Regions from separate parts of the Kribbella amoyensis genome, predicted to be linked through region 1. Evidence: riboswitches for the same ligand, from Rfam matches in the RefSeq annotation. Region 1 holds a riboswitch; the other holds the start of a gene.
The links. Region 1 has a riboswitch for S-adenosylmethionine ahead of thrC (threonine synthase). Riboswitches for the same ligand answer to the same signal wherever they lie in the genome.
Positions count from the first base shown of each region.

Region 1 (4,940 bases):
CTGGCCGCCGTCCTTGATGGCGGTCTGCAGGCCTTCGGCGAAGCGGACGTCGTCGTTGTCGACGTAGACGTTGACGAAGCGGCGCAGCTCGCCCGAGTCGTCCAGGACGCGGCCCTTGATGCCGGGGTACGACGTGTCGAGGGACTCCAGCACCTCGCTCAGGGTCGTACCTTCGACGGAGACCTCGGACGCACCCTGGGTGTAGGGGCGCAGGATGGTCGGGACCCGGACGCTGACGCTCACTGCAGACCTGCTTCCACGAAGGCGTCGTACGACGCGGGGATGGTCACCTTGGGGCCGACCCGGTCGGCCACGGCGTCGAGCGTCTTGAGCCCGTCGCCGGAGTTGATGATCACCGTCTCGGCCTCGGGGTCGAGCTGGCCGGTCGCGACCAGCTTCTTCAGCGTCGCGACGGTCACCCCGCCCGCGGTCTCGGTGAAGATGCCCTCGGTCCGGGCCAGCAACTGGATGCCCTCGACAACTTCCTCGTCGGTGACGTCGGCGATCACGCCACCGGTCCGGCGGGCGACGTCGAGGACGTACGGGCCGTCGGCGGGGTTGCCGATCGCCAGCGACTTGGCGATGGTGTCGGGGCGGACCGGCTTGACCACGTCGTGCCCGTCCCGGAACGCCTGCGCCACCGGGGAGCAGCCGGTCGCCTGGGCGCCGTACACCTTGTAGTCGGTCGCGTCGACGAGACCCAGCTTGCCGAGCTCGGTGAAGCCCTTGTCGATCTTGGTCAGCTGGGAGCCGGACGCGACCGGGACGACGATCTGCTGCGGCAGCCGCCAGCCGAGCTGCTCGGCGATCTCGAAGGCGAGCGTCTTGGAGCCCTCGGAGTAGTACGGCCGGACGTTGACGTTGACGAACGCCCAGCCCTCCTCCTCGCCGGCGATCTCGGAGGCGAGCTTGTTCACGTCGTCGTAGTTGCCGTCGACGGCGACCAGCGTGCCGCCGTACACCGCGGTGGTGATGACCTTGGGCCGCTCCAGGTCCTTCGGGATGAAGACGACCGAGCGGATCCCGGCCCGCGCGGCGGCCGCGGCGACGGCGTTGGCCAGGTTGCCGGTGGAGGGGCAGGCGAAGACCTTCATGCCGAGCTCGCGGGTGGCGCTCAGGGCGGAGGCGACGACCCGGTCCTTGAACGAGTGCGTCGGGTTGCCCGAGTCGTCCTTCACCCAGAGCTTCTTCAGCCCGAGCTCGCGGGCCAGGTTGCCGGCGTCGACGAGCCGGGTGTAGCCGGGTTCGGTGTTCGGGAAGCTGGCCACGTCGGTGGGGACGGGCAGCAGCGGCTGGTAGCGCCAGATGTTCTTGGGTCCGGCCTCGATCTGTTCGCGCGTGATCGCCGGGAACTCGTACCCGACCTCGAGCGGACCGAAGCACTCCATACAGGCGTAGAACGGACCGAGCGGCGACTTCGCCCCACAGGCGCGGCAGCTCAGGTGCGTACCGTTGCCGAAGGCACCTTCGCGGATGGTGTGGGTGGACCCGGTGGCGGTCAGGCTCATGTGAGAGGTTCCCTCCCTCATCTTCCCCGGTCGCCGGATCTCGGCGCGGGACGGATTTGGCACCGGTCCCTCGCGAGCGTCTCGGGAGAGACCTCCACGGGGAGGGTTGCCGGGACGTCAACGGGCCGTTTCCCTCAGTCCCTCTGGATGAGCACTGCCGAGGTTACCGAATCGAGTCCAGATCTTGTCCCTCGATCCCAGGATTCGAGACGGCGATCTCAGCCCGCCGCCCGCTCCCGGCCGGCCCGCGAGCCGCCTGGGCGTCAGCCCGCCAGCCGGGCCCGGAAGGTCCGCCGGTACGCCGAGGGCGAGGTCCGCAGCGCCTTGCCGAAGTGGTGCCGGAACGTCACCGGGGTCGCGAACCCGGCCGCCAGCGCGATCTCCTCGACCGGCGCGTCGCCGGTCTCCAGCATCGCCAGCGCCGCCTGGATCCGCTGGGCGATCAGCCACTTGGCCGGGGTCGCCCCGGTCGCCCGGACGAAGTGCCGCAGGTACGTCCGGGGTGACAGCCCGGCCACCTCGGCCAGGTCGGGTACGCCGATCGGCTCGGCCAGGTGGTCCAGGGCCCAGGCGATGCTCCGGGCGACCGGGGCGTCGTCGGGCTTCGGCGGCATCGGGGCCTCGATGTACTGCGCCTGGCCGCCGGTCCGGTACGGCTGGATCACCAGGCGGCGGGCGACCGCGTTCGCGACGGCGGCGCCGAGATCCTGGCGGACCAGGTGCAGCGACAGGTCGAGCCCGGCCGCGCAGCCCGCACTCGTGAACACGCCACCGTCGTCGACGTAGAGCGGCTCGGGGTCCACGTCGATCGCGGGATAGCGGTCCCGCAACTGCTCGGCGTACCGCCAGTGGGTGGTCGCGCGGCGGCCGTCCAGGATCCCGGCCGCGGCGAGCGCGAACGCGCCCGAGCAGATCGACACCATCCGGGCGCCCCGCGCGTGAGCGCTGCGCAGGGCGGCCACCAGTTCGGGCGAGATCTCGGCCTGCGGATCGCGGACGCTCGGCACCACCACCGTGTCGGCCGCGGCGAAGTCGTCCAGCCCGTGCGGCGTACTGAGCGTGGCGCCGCCGATGACGCGGACCGGCTCCGGCGTCTCGGTGCAGACCTTGAGCTCGTACCAGGGCTGGTCGATGTCGGGCCAGGTGAGGCCGAACACCTCGATCACGATGCCGGCCTCGAACGCCGTCATCCCGTCGTAGGCGAGCACGGACACGGTGGATCGGGTCATGTCGAAATCTTAGCGGTAGGCGTCCTTCGCGCCACTTCTGCGCGGCGCGCCAGGCTCGGACGATAGAGGCATGTTCGAAAAACTGAAGGACTTCTTCGCCGGAATCCACGCAGCCTCCGCCATCCGGCACGGCGTCGAACCGCCGATCCGGGCCCGGACGCGCCGACCGCGGAAACGGCCGGTCGACGCACCGAAGCCGGTTCCGTTCAGTGCCCGCGTCGGCGCTCCAGCATCCGCATCAGTGGAGTCGCCGCGACCCCATGCACGACCACGCTCAGTACGACTGTGAAACCGACGGTCGCCCACAACCAGGGCAGGTCCTCCGCGAAATCCTTCCCGGCGTAGGCGAGGTAGAAGATCGAGCCGACACCCCGGATCCCGAAGGCCGCGGTGACCCAGCGCTCCGAGCGGCGCATCGAGGTGCGCTGGAGACTCAGCCAGGCGGTCAGCGGACGGAGTACGAGGATCAGGGTGGCCCCGATCGCGACGCCGGTCAGGTCGAGGGGTTCGAGCAGGCCGCCGGTCACCGCGACGCCGAGCAGCAGGAGGATTCCCCAGGTCAGGATGTGTTCGAGCTGTTCGAGGAAGCCGTGCAGCTCCTCGTGGAAGTCGTGGCTGCGCTCCTCGGCCCGCAACGTCAGGGCGGCCACGAAGACGGCCAGGAAACCGTAGCCGTGCAGGACCTCGGCCAGGCCGTAGACGCCGAGCGTCATCGCGAGGGCCAGAACCGGTTCGCGGGAGTCGGCCAGGCGGAAGCTGGGCAGCGGGGCCGAGAACGCCATCCGGCCCAGCAACCAGCCTGCGCCGGCCCCGATCGCGACCCCGATCACGGTCTTGCCGAGCAGATCCCAGGCGATCCACTCGAGGACCCAGTGACCCAGCGCGCCCTTGGTCGCGGCGAACACGGCCAGGTAGACCAGTGGGAACGCGAGCCCGTCGTTCAGGCCCGCCTCCGAGGTCAGCGCGAACCGGACCTCGTCGTCCTCCTCCGGCTCCACGTCCACACCGGTCGTCGGCCCCTGGACCTGGACGTCGGACGCAAGCACGGGATCGGTCGGAGCGAGTACCCCGGCCACCAGGAGCGCCACCGCCGGCGCCAGCCCGAGCAACCACCCGAGCCCGGCGACGGCCGCGACACAGGCCGGCATCGCGACGAACAACAGCCGCCACGTCACCTTCCAGCGCCGCCACCCGATCGGCCGGTCGATCGCCAGCCCGACACCCATCAGCGCTATCAGGATCGTCAGCTCGGCCAGGTGCTCGGTCAGCCTCGGCTCGGCGATCGGGCTCAGCTGCCCCCGATCCACGAAGAATCCGAGCAGCATCCCGACCCCGAGAAACGCGATCGGCGCCGAGACGGCATACCGCCGCAACAGCCGAGGCAGTACCGCCCCGAGCAACAGGGCGGCCCCGGCGACCAGGTACAGCCCGTCCCCGTCGATCCGCATGATGACAACCCGGTGCCCACTCCCCGTATCCCGACCCCTCCACGCGGAGTGACACCGACCACCCGGACCCGGTCAGCGGAGGCGGTGCGTGGCTCCGGGGGTGTGAGTGGGCAGGGACATGCGTGGGCCGTACCGGGGGTGGCCGATGCCGGCCAGCTCGAGCAGGCGTTGGACGCGGAAACGGTGGCCGCGGTACGGCTCGATCAGCTCGGCGGTGCCCTCGTCGTCGAGCTCCTCGCCGGTCAGCGCGTACGAGACGTTGCGGGACACGTGGTAGTCGGCGAAGGAGAACGCGTCCGCATCGCCGTGTGCGCGCTGACGGACCTCGGCCGCCGTCCACACCCCGACCCCGGGCAGGGACCGCAGCCGGCGCTCGATCTCGGCCGAGTCGGTCAGCTCCAGGGTCCGCTCCAGCGCCTTCGCCCGGGTCGCCGCGGTGATCACGACACGAGACCGCCGTCCTTCGACGCCCGCGCGGAGCCACTGCCACGACGGGATCAGCCGCCACTCCTCGGGCGACGGCGGGACCATCAACTGCCGCCCGTCCGGGGAACCAGGACCAGGCGCCGGCTCGCCGTACTCGCGGAGCAGCAGCCGCCACGCCCGGAACGCCTCCTTGCCGGTGACGACCTGCTCGATCCCGGCCGCGGCCATCGCCTCGAAGACCGCGCGCGTCCGCGGCACCCGGAAATGCGGGAACCGCCGGGCCGCGTCGACCAACGGCTGGTGCTCCGGCAACGGCTCGAACCCGTCCC
Region 1 covers NZ_VIVK01000001.1:3,044,102-3,049,041, reverse strand. The annotation lists gene FB561_RS14540 (ubiquitin-like small modifier protein 1) at 1-243, opposite strand, end outside; gene thrC (threonine synthase) at 240-1,508, opposite strand; SAM riboswitch class I at 1,523-1,662, opposite strand; gene FB561_RS14530 (GlxA family transcriptional regulator) at 1,772-2,737, opposite strand; gene FB561_RS14525 (cation:proton antiporter) at 2,944-4,185, opposite strand; gene FB561_RS14520 (DNA-3-methyladenine glycosylase family protein) at 4,258-4,940, opposite strand, start outside.

Region 2 (4,940 bases), 1.1 Mb from region 1:
GCCGGGCCCGGGCCCCGTCCCGGCGGCCGACCTCGGCCGCTCCGGTCTCCATCGCGGCGGCCTTGCCCTGGTTCTGCTCGTGCTGGACCACGACCGCGCCCGCGCGCTCGGCGGCTTCGGCCGTCCCGTCACCGGATCCGTCGTCGACGACCACGACGAGATCGACCCCGACGATCTTGCGGACGGCGTCGACGGTGGCCGCGATCCGCGCGACCTCGTCCTTCGCCGGAATCACACAAGCGACTCCACGCTGCTGCTCGACGGACGGCTGATCATTCCCGGACACGCACCGCAGCCTAATTGCTCCCGAGCCGATCGCTCTCCTCCGCACCCGTCGGCTGTGGATATCTCGTCCTTTCGTACGAAAGATCAGGAGCGGACGCGGTCGTAGTAGAGGCAGAGCGCGCCGGACTCGGTCGGCACCGAGTGGGTGAGCCGCCACGACGTCGCCGGGAGGCCGTCCTCGAACAGGCGGTCGCCGCCGCCGACCAGTTCAGGGGCCAGGGTGATGCTGAGCCGGTCGAGCTCGTCCGCGGCCAGCAGGGCCTTGATCACGCTGCCGCTCGCCAGCACGACGATGTCGCCGCCCTCCTGCTGCCGGAGCTCGCGGACCACGGTGGCCGGGTCGGCGTCGACGATCCGGGAGTTCTGCCACGGCGACTCGGTCAGCGTCGAGGAGAAGACCACCTTGTCCACCTCGTTCAGCCAGCGGGAGAAGGCCCGGTCCTGCGGGGCCGCGTTCTCGTCGTCGGCCACGGCCGGCCAGAAGCCGCCGAAGCCCTCGAAGTTCTTCCGCCCGAGCACTGCGGTGGTAGCCGGGCTGGTCACCTTCGTCATGTGGTCCCGCGCGCCCTCGGTGATCGCGTGCGGCACGATCCAGGTCATGTCGAAGTCGCCGCCGGCGCCGTTGACCCGCCCGTCCAGCGAGAGGGTGATGTTGCCGACGACGGTGCGGGCGTTCTGCTGGGTCATTCTGGTTCCTCCGGTTCGGTACGCCCTGGTCGGCGTGGGCACCATCCTGTTCCCGGCCCCGGGTCCGGAACATCGGCCAGCTGGCCGATCTGTCTCCGCCGCGCCGGCCGACCCGTCCGGCACCGGTTTGGCGTTCGCCCGAAATTGTCGGACAATCAGACAGATTGGTGCGGGTCCGCGCGTTCGGAGCGAGCCTGCCGTAGCTTGGTGAGAGCGACTCAACGGAGAGGGCACGGGCATGACTGAGGCCTACGGCGTCGACAGCGAGGTCGGCCCGCTGCGGACGGTGATGCTGCACCGGCCGGGCAACGAGCTCCGCCGGCTGACCCCACGCAACAACGACAAGCTGCTGTTCGACGGCATCCCGTGGGTCGGCCGGGCACAGGAGGAGCACGACGCGTTCGCCCAGGCCCTGCGGGAGCGCGAGGTCGAGGTGCTCTACCTCGGCGAGTTGCTCACCGAGGCCCTGGCCGACCCCGCCGCCCGGCAGACCGCGATCGACGGCGCCGGCGAGGACCTCCGGCTCGGCGACACCCTGCGCGACTACCTGCGCACCGCGATGAGTTCGCTGGACCCGGCCGGGCTGGCCGAAGCGCTGATGGCCGGCGTGCGGAACGACGAGGTCCGGGCCGGTGGGCTCGTCACCTCGCTGCTCGCCCACGAAGACTTCCTCATCGACCCGCTGCCGAACCTGCTCTTCACCCGCGACTCCAGCGTGTGGATCCGCGATTCGGTGGCGGTGACGTCGCTGGCGATGCCGGCCCGGTCCCGCGAGACCCAGCTGACCGAGCTGATCTACAGGTTCCACCCGCGCTTCACCGGCGCCGACAAGGTGTACGACCACCAACTCGAGCACGTGGAAGGCGGCGACGTGCTCGCCCTCGGCCCCGGCGTCCTCGCGGTCGGTGTCGGCGAGCGGACCACCCCGGCCGGCGTCGAACGACTGGCCCGCCGGGTCTTCGCGAAGGACCTGGCCCACACCGTCCTCGCCGTCCCGATCGCCCAGCAGCGGGCCACGATGCACCTCGACACCGTCTGCACGATGGTCGACGTCGACGCCGTGCTGATGTACCCGAACATGGCCGAGGAGATGCGGGCCCTCGCCGTCACGACCGACGGCGACCAGCTGCACGTGGCCGAGCCGGAGCCGTTCCTGGTGGCGGCGGCCAAGGCGCTCGAGATCGACACCCTCCGTCGCATCGACACCGGCCTCGACCCGGTCACGGCCGAACGCGAGCAGTGGGACGACGGCAACAACACCCTCGCCCTGGCCCCGCGGGTCTGCATCGCCTACGAGCGGACCGTCGAGACCAACGCCCGCCTGGAGGAGTCCGGGATCGACGTCATCCGGATCTCCGGCTCCGAGCTCGGCTCCGGTCGCGGCGGCCCGCGCTGCATGTCCTGCCCGATCCTTCGCGACCCGCTCACCAGGTCGGCCGACTCGGGTCGATGACGCTCTGTCGACCGTCGTTCGATCCACCCCGTGGAACGCGATCACTCACAGTGAAGTAAGCCTTGCGACACACGGAGTGAAATCGGGGGTTGTCCCCGGCCCGTCTTGTGAGTAGTCTTCATGCCTAGGCCCAGGCCCTGTTGCTCCCCCGTCAGCAGGACTTGGGCCGTCCACGTTCCTGGGGCCAACCCAGGCCTCCGAAGGGCCCGCACCTCGTGCGGGCCCTTCGGCATTTCCGGCCGCGCCCTGGTCCGGGGCTCGGTTGTGTGGTGAAGTCGGAAGGAAATCCACGGGCCGCGGCGCGAATCCGGTGCTAAGGTCCGCGACAGGTCAAGAGCGCCAGCGCGAAGCCCCGGCTCGCTGGCCGGCAACCCTCGTAGCAGCGGGTGGGGTGCCCCGGGTGATGACCTGGTCCGGTACGCCGAGTACCGGGCAAGCCGCGACCCGAAAGGACCGTGCGTCTCATGCGCTCCGGCGAACCTCCCCCGCCTTCCACCGCGGGCCCCCCGACACCGGCACGACCCGAGCAGGATCCCGGCGACTCCGTGACGGCGGATCCGGCCCGGTACGACGGCCGCGGTGCTCGGATGGCCGGCGAGTTCGTGTTGACGGCACCCGTGCTGGTGGGGGAGTTCGTGCGGCTGGAGCCGTTGGAGTACCGGCACGCGGCCGATCTCGCGGTCGCGGCCGAGGAGGATCGGAGCAGTTACCGGTACACCTGGGTACCGACGGCCCAGGAGATCGACGACTACCTCGCGGCCCAGCTCGCTCGGGCCGATACCGGGCGACTGGCCCCGTACGCGCAGGTGGACCCGGCCACCGGACGGGCGATCGGCGCGACGGCGTACTGGGATCCGCGGCCCTGGCCGGACGGTACCGGGCTGAGCGCGATCGAGGTCGGGTTCACCTGGCTCGCGGCGTCGGCGCAGCGGACGGGGGTGAACGCCGAGGCGAAGCTCCTGCTCTTCAGTCACGCCTTCGAGCAGTGGGGTGTCGCCCGCGTCGACTGAAGACCGATGCCCGCAACCTGCACTCCCGCGCCGCCATCGAGAGCGTCGGCGCCACCTACGAGGGCACCCTGCGGAGCTGGTCCCGCTCCTGGGTCCCGGGTGAGGAAGATCGCCTCCGCGACTCCGCGATGTACTCGATCATCGACAAGGACTGGCCGACCCGCCGCACCCGTCTCCAAGCCCGGCTGGCCCTGCTCCGCCCCACCAGCCAGGGCACCAACCAGCCCCTGCCCAAAGTCCGTCGAGGCAAAGCCCGAACCGGCTGGGCCACCGGCTGGTAATCCGGGCCCTCCGCAACAACCCGGGAAGGCATCGGTCCTGGCGGCAGATCCGCGGCAGTTCCATGACAGTGCCGACGGCAACTATTGCCGGCAGACACCGACGAAGGGACTCCATGAAGAAATCGCTGACCAGAACTACCGCCGCACTCGCGACGGTCGCTGCTGCCACGGCAGTACTTACGCCCGCCGAGGCCGCTACGACTGCGGCGTGGGACTGCCCCGCGGACGCCTACGGCTGCCTGTGGGACGGCTACCACGGCACTGGCGACCGCTACGTGGTTCGCGCGACCGGCGGGTACCTCCTGCCCGCCGGGTACAAGGACAAGATCTCGTCGATGCGGGCCGTCCGGGCCCGAAAGATCATCCTGTACAACTGGCACGCAGACAAAGCTGCGTACGTCCCCATCTACGAGGTGTTCGGTCCCAACGGCGTGGGGGCCAACGTCCTTCCCCACGAGAACACCGCGGACCGAATTGTGGTCCAGGTCTGAGCGCTGCGGGATAGAGCTGGTCCCCTGCTGCCCGTCTGCAGCAGGGGACCACTGGTTTCAGCGGATGGTGAGCTGGCGGCTGGCCAGGCCGGCTCGGGCGGCTCGCTCTTCGGTGCTGAGCGGGGCTTCGGTGGCGAGCGCCTTGTCGAGGGCGGCGGCGAAGTCGGCGGCCGGCTTCTCCAGGTCGGCGGCCTCGGCGTCGGCGGGGAGCTCCCAGACCGGGGCAAGGACCCCGAGGGCCCGGAACGAGCCGATCAGGCGGCTGCCGTCGGTGAGGGCCGAGCCGCCGGCCGCGTGCAGCCGGGCCAACGCGTCGAGCAGGGTGTCCTCGGCGTGCGGCATCACCCAGCGCAGGTACCGGCGGTCGCCGATCTGGGTCCAGTACGCCGCGTCGACCGAGTCCAGGCGGACCGTCGGGGAGGCGGCGGCGTTGGCGCGTTCGAGGCCGGCGGCGACCTCGCCGGTCGGGTCCTCGACGTTCTCGCCGACCCAGAAGTCGAAGCCCTCGTGCACCTTCACGGTGATCGGCTCGCTGGTGTCGATCAGGTCCTGCAGCCGCGGACCGTCCTTCAGCAGGTCACCGAGCTGGATCGGGTTGCCCGGCTCGGTGGTCAGCGCGGCGGTGATCGCGTGGCCGACGTCGCGACTCGGGTCGCCGGTGGAGGCGTGCGTCTGCAGGCCGATCCAGATCGACTCGTCGTCGCGGACCAGGCCCGGCATCGCCATCGGCAGC
Region 2 covers NZ_VIVK01000001.1:1,931,025-1,935,964, reverse strand. The annotation lists gene FB561_RS09265 (glycosyltransferase family 2 protein) at 1-286, opposite strand, end outside; gene FB561_RS09260 (dihydrofolate reductase family protein) at 370-972, opposite strand; gene FB561_RS09255 (arginine deiminase) at 1,211-2,425, shown strand; SAM riboswitch class IV at 2,754-2,870, shown strand; gene FB561_RS38205 (GNAT family N-acetyltransferase) at 2,971-3,435, shown strand; gene FB561_RS38200 (GNAT family N-acetyltransferase) at 3,411-3,716, shown strand; gene FB561_RS09245 (peptidase inhibitor family I36 protein) at 3,830-4,207, shown strand; gene FB561_RS09240 (DUF5926 family protein) at 4,265-4,940, opposite strand, start outside.
Region 2: another riboswitch for S-adenosylmethionine. It lies ahead of FB561_RS38205 (GNAT family N-acetyltransferase); the one in region 1 lies ahead of thrC (threonine synthase).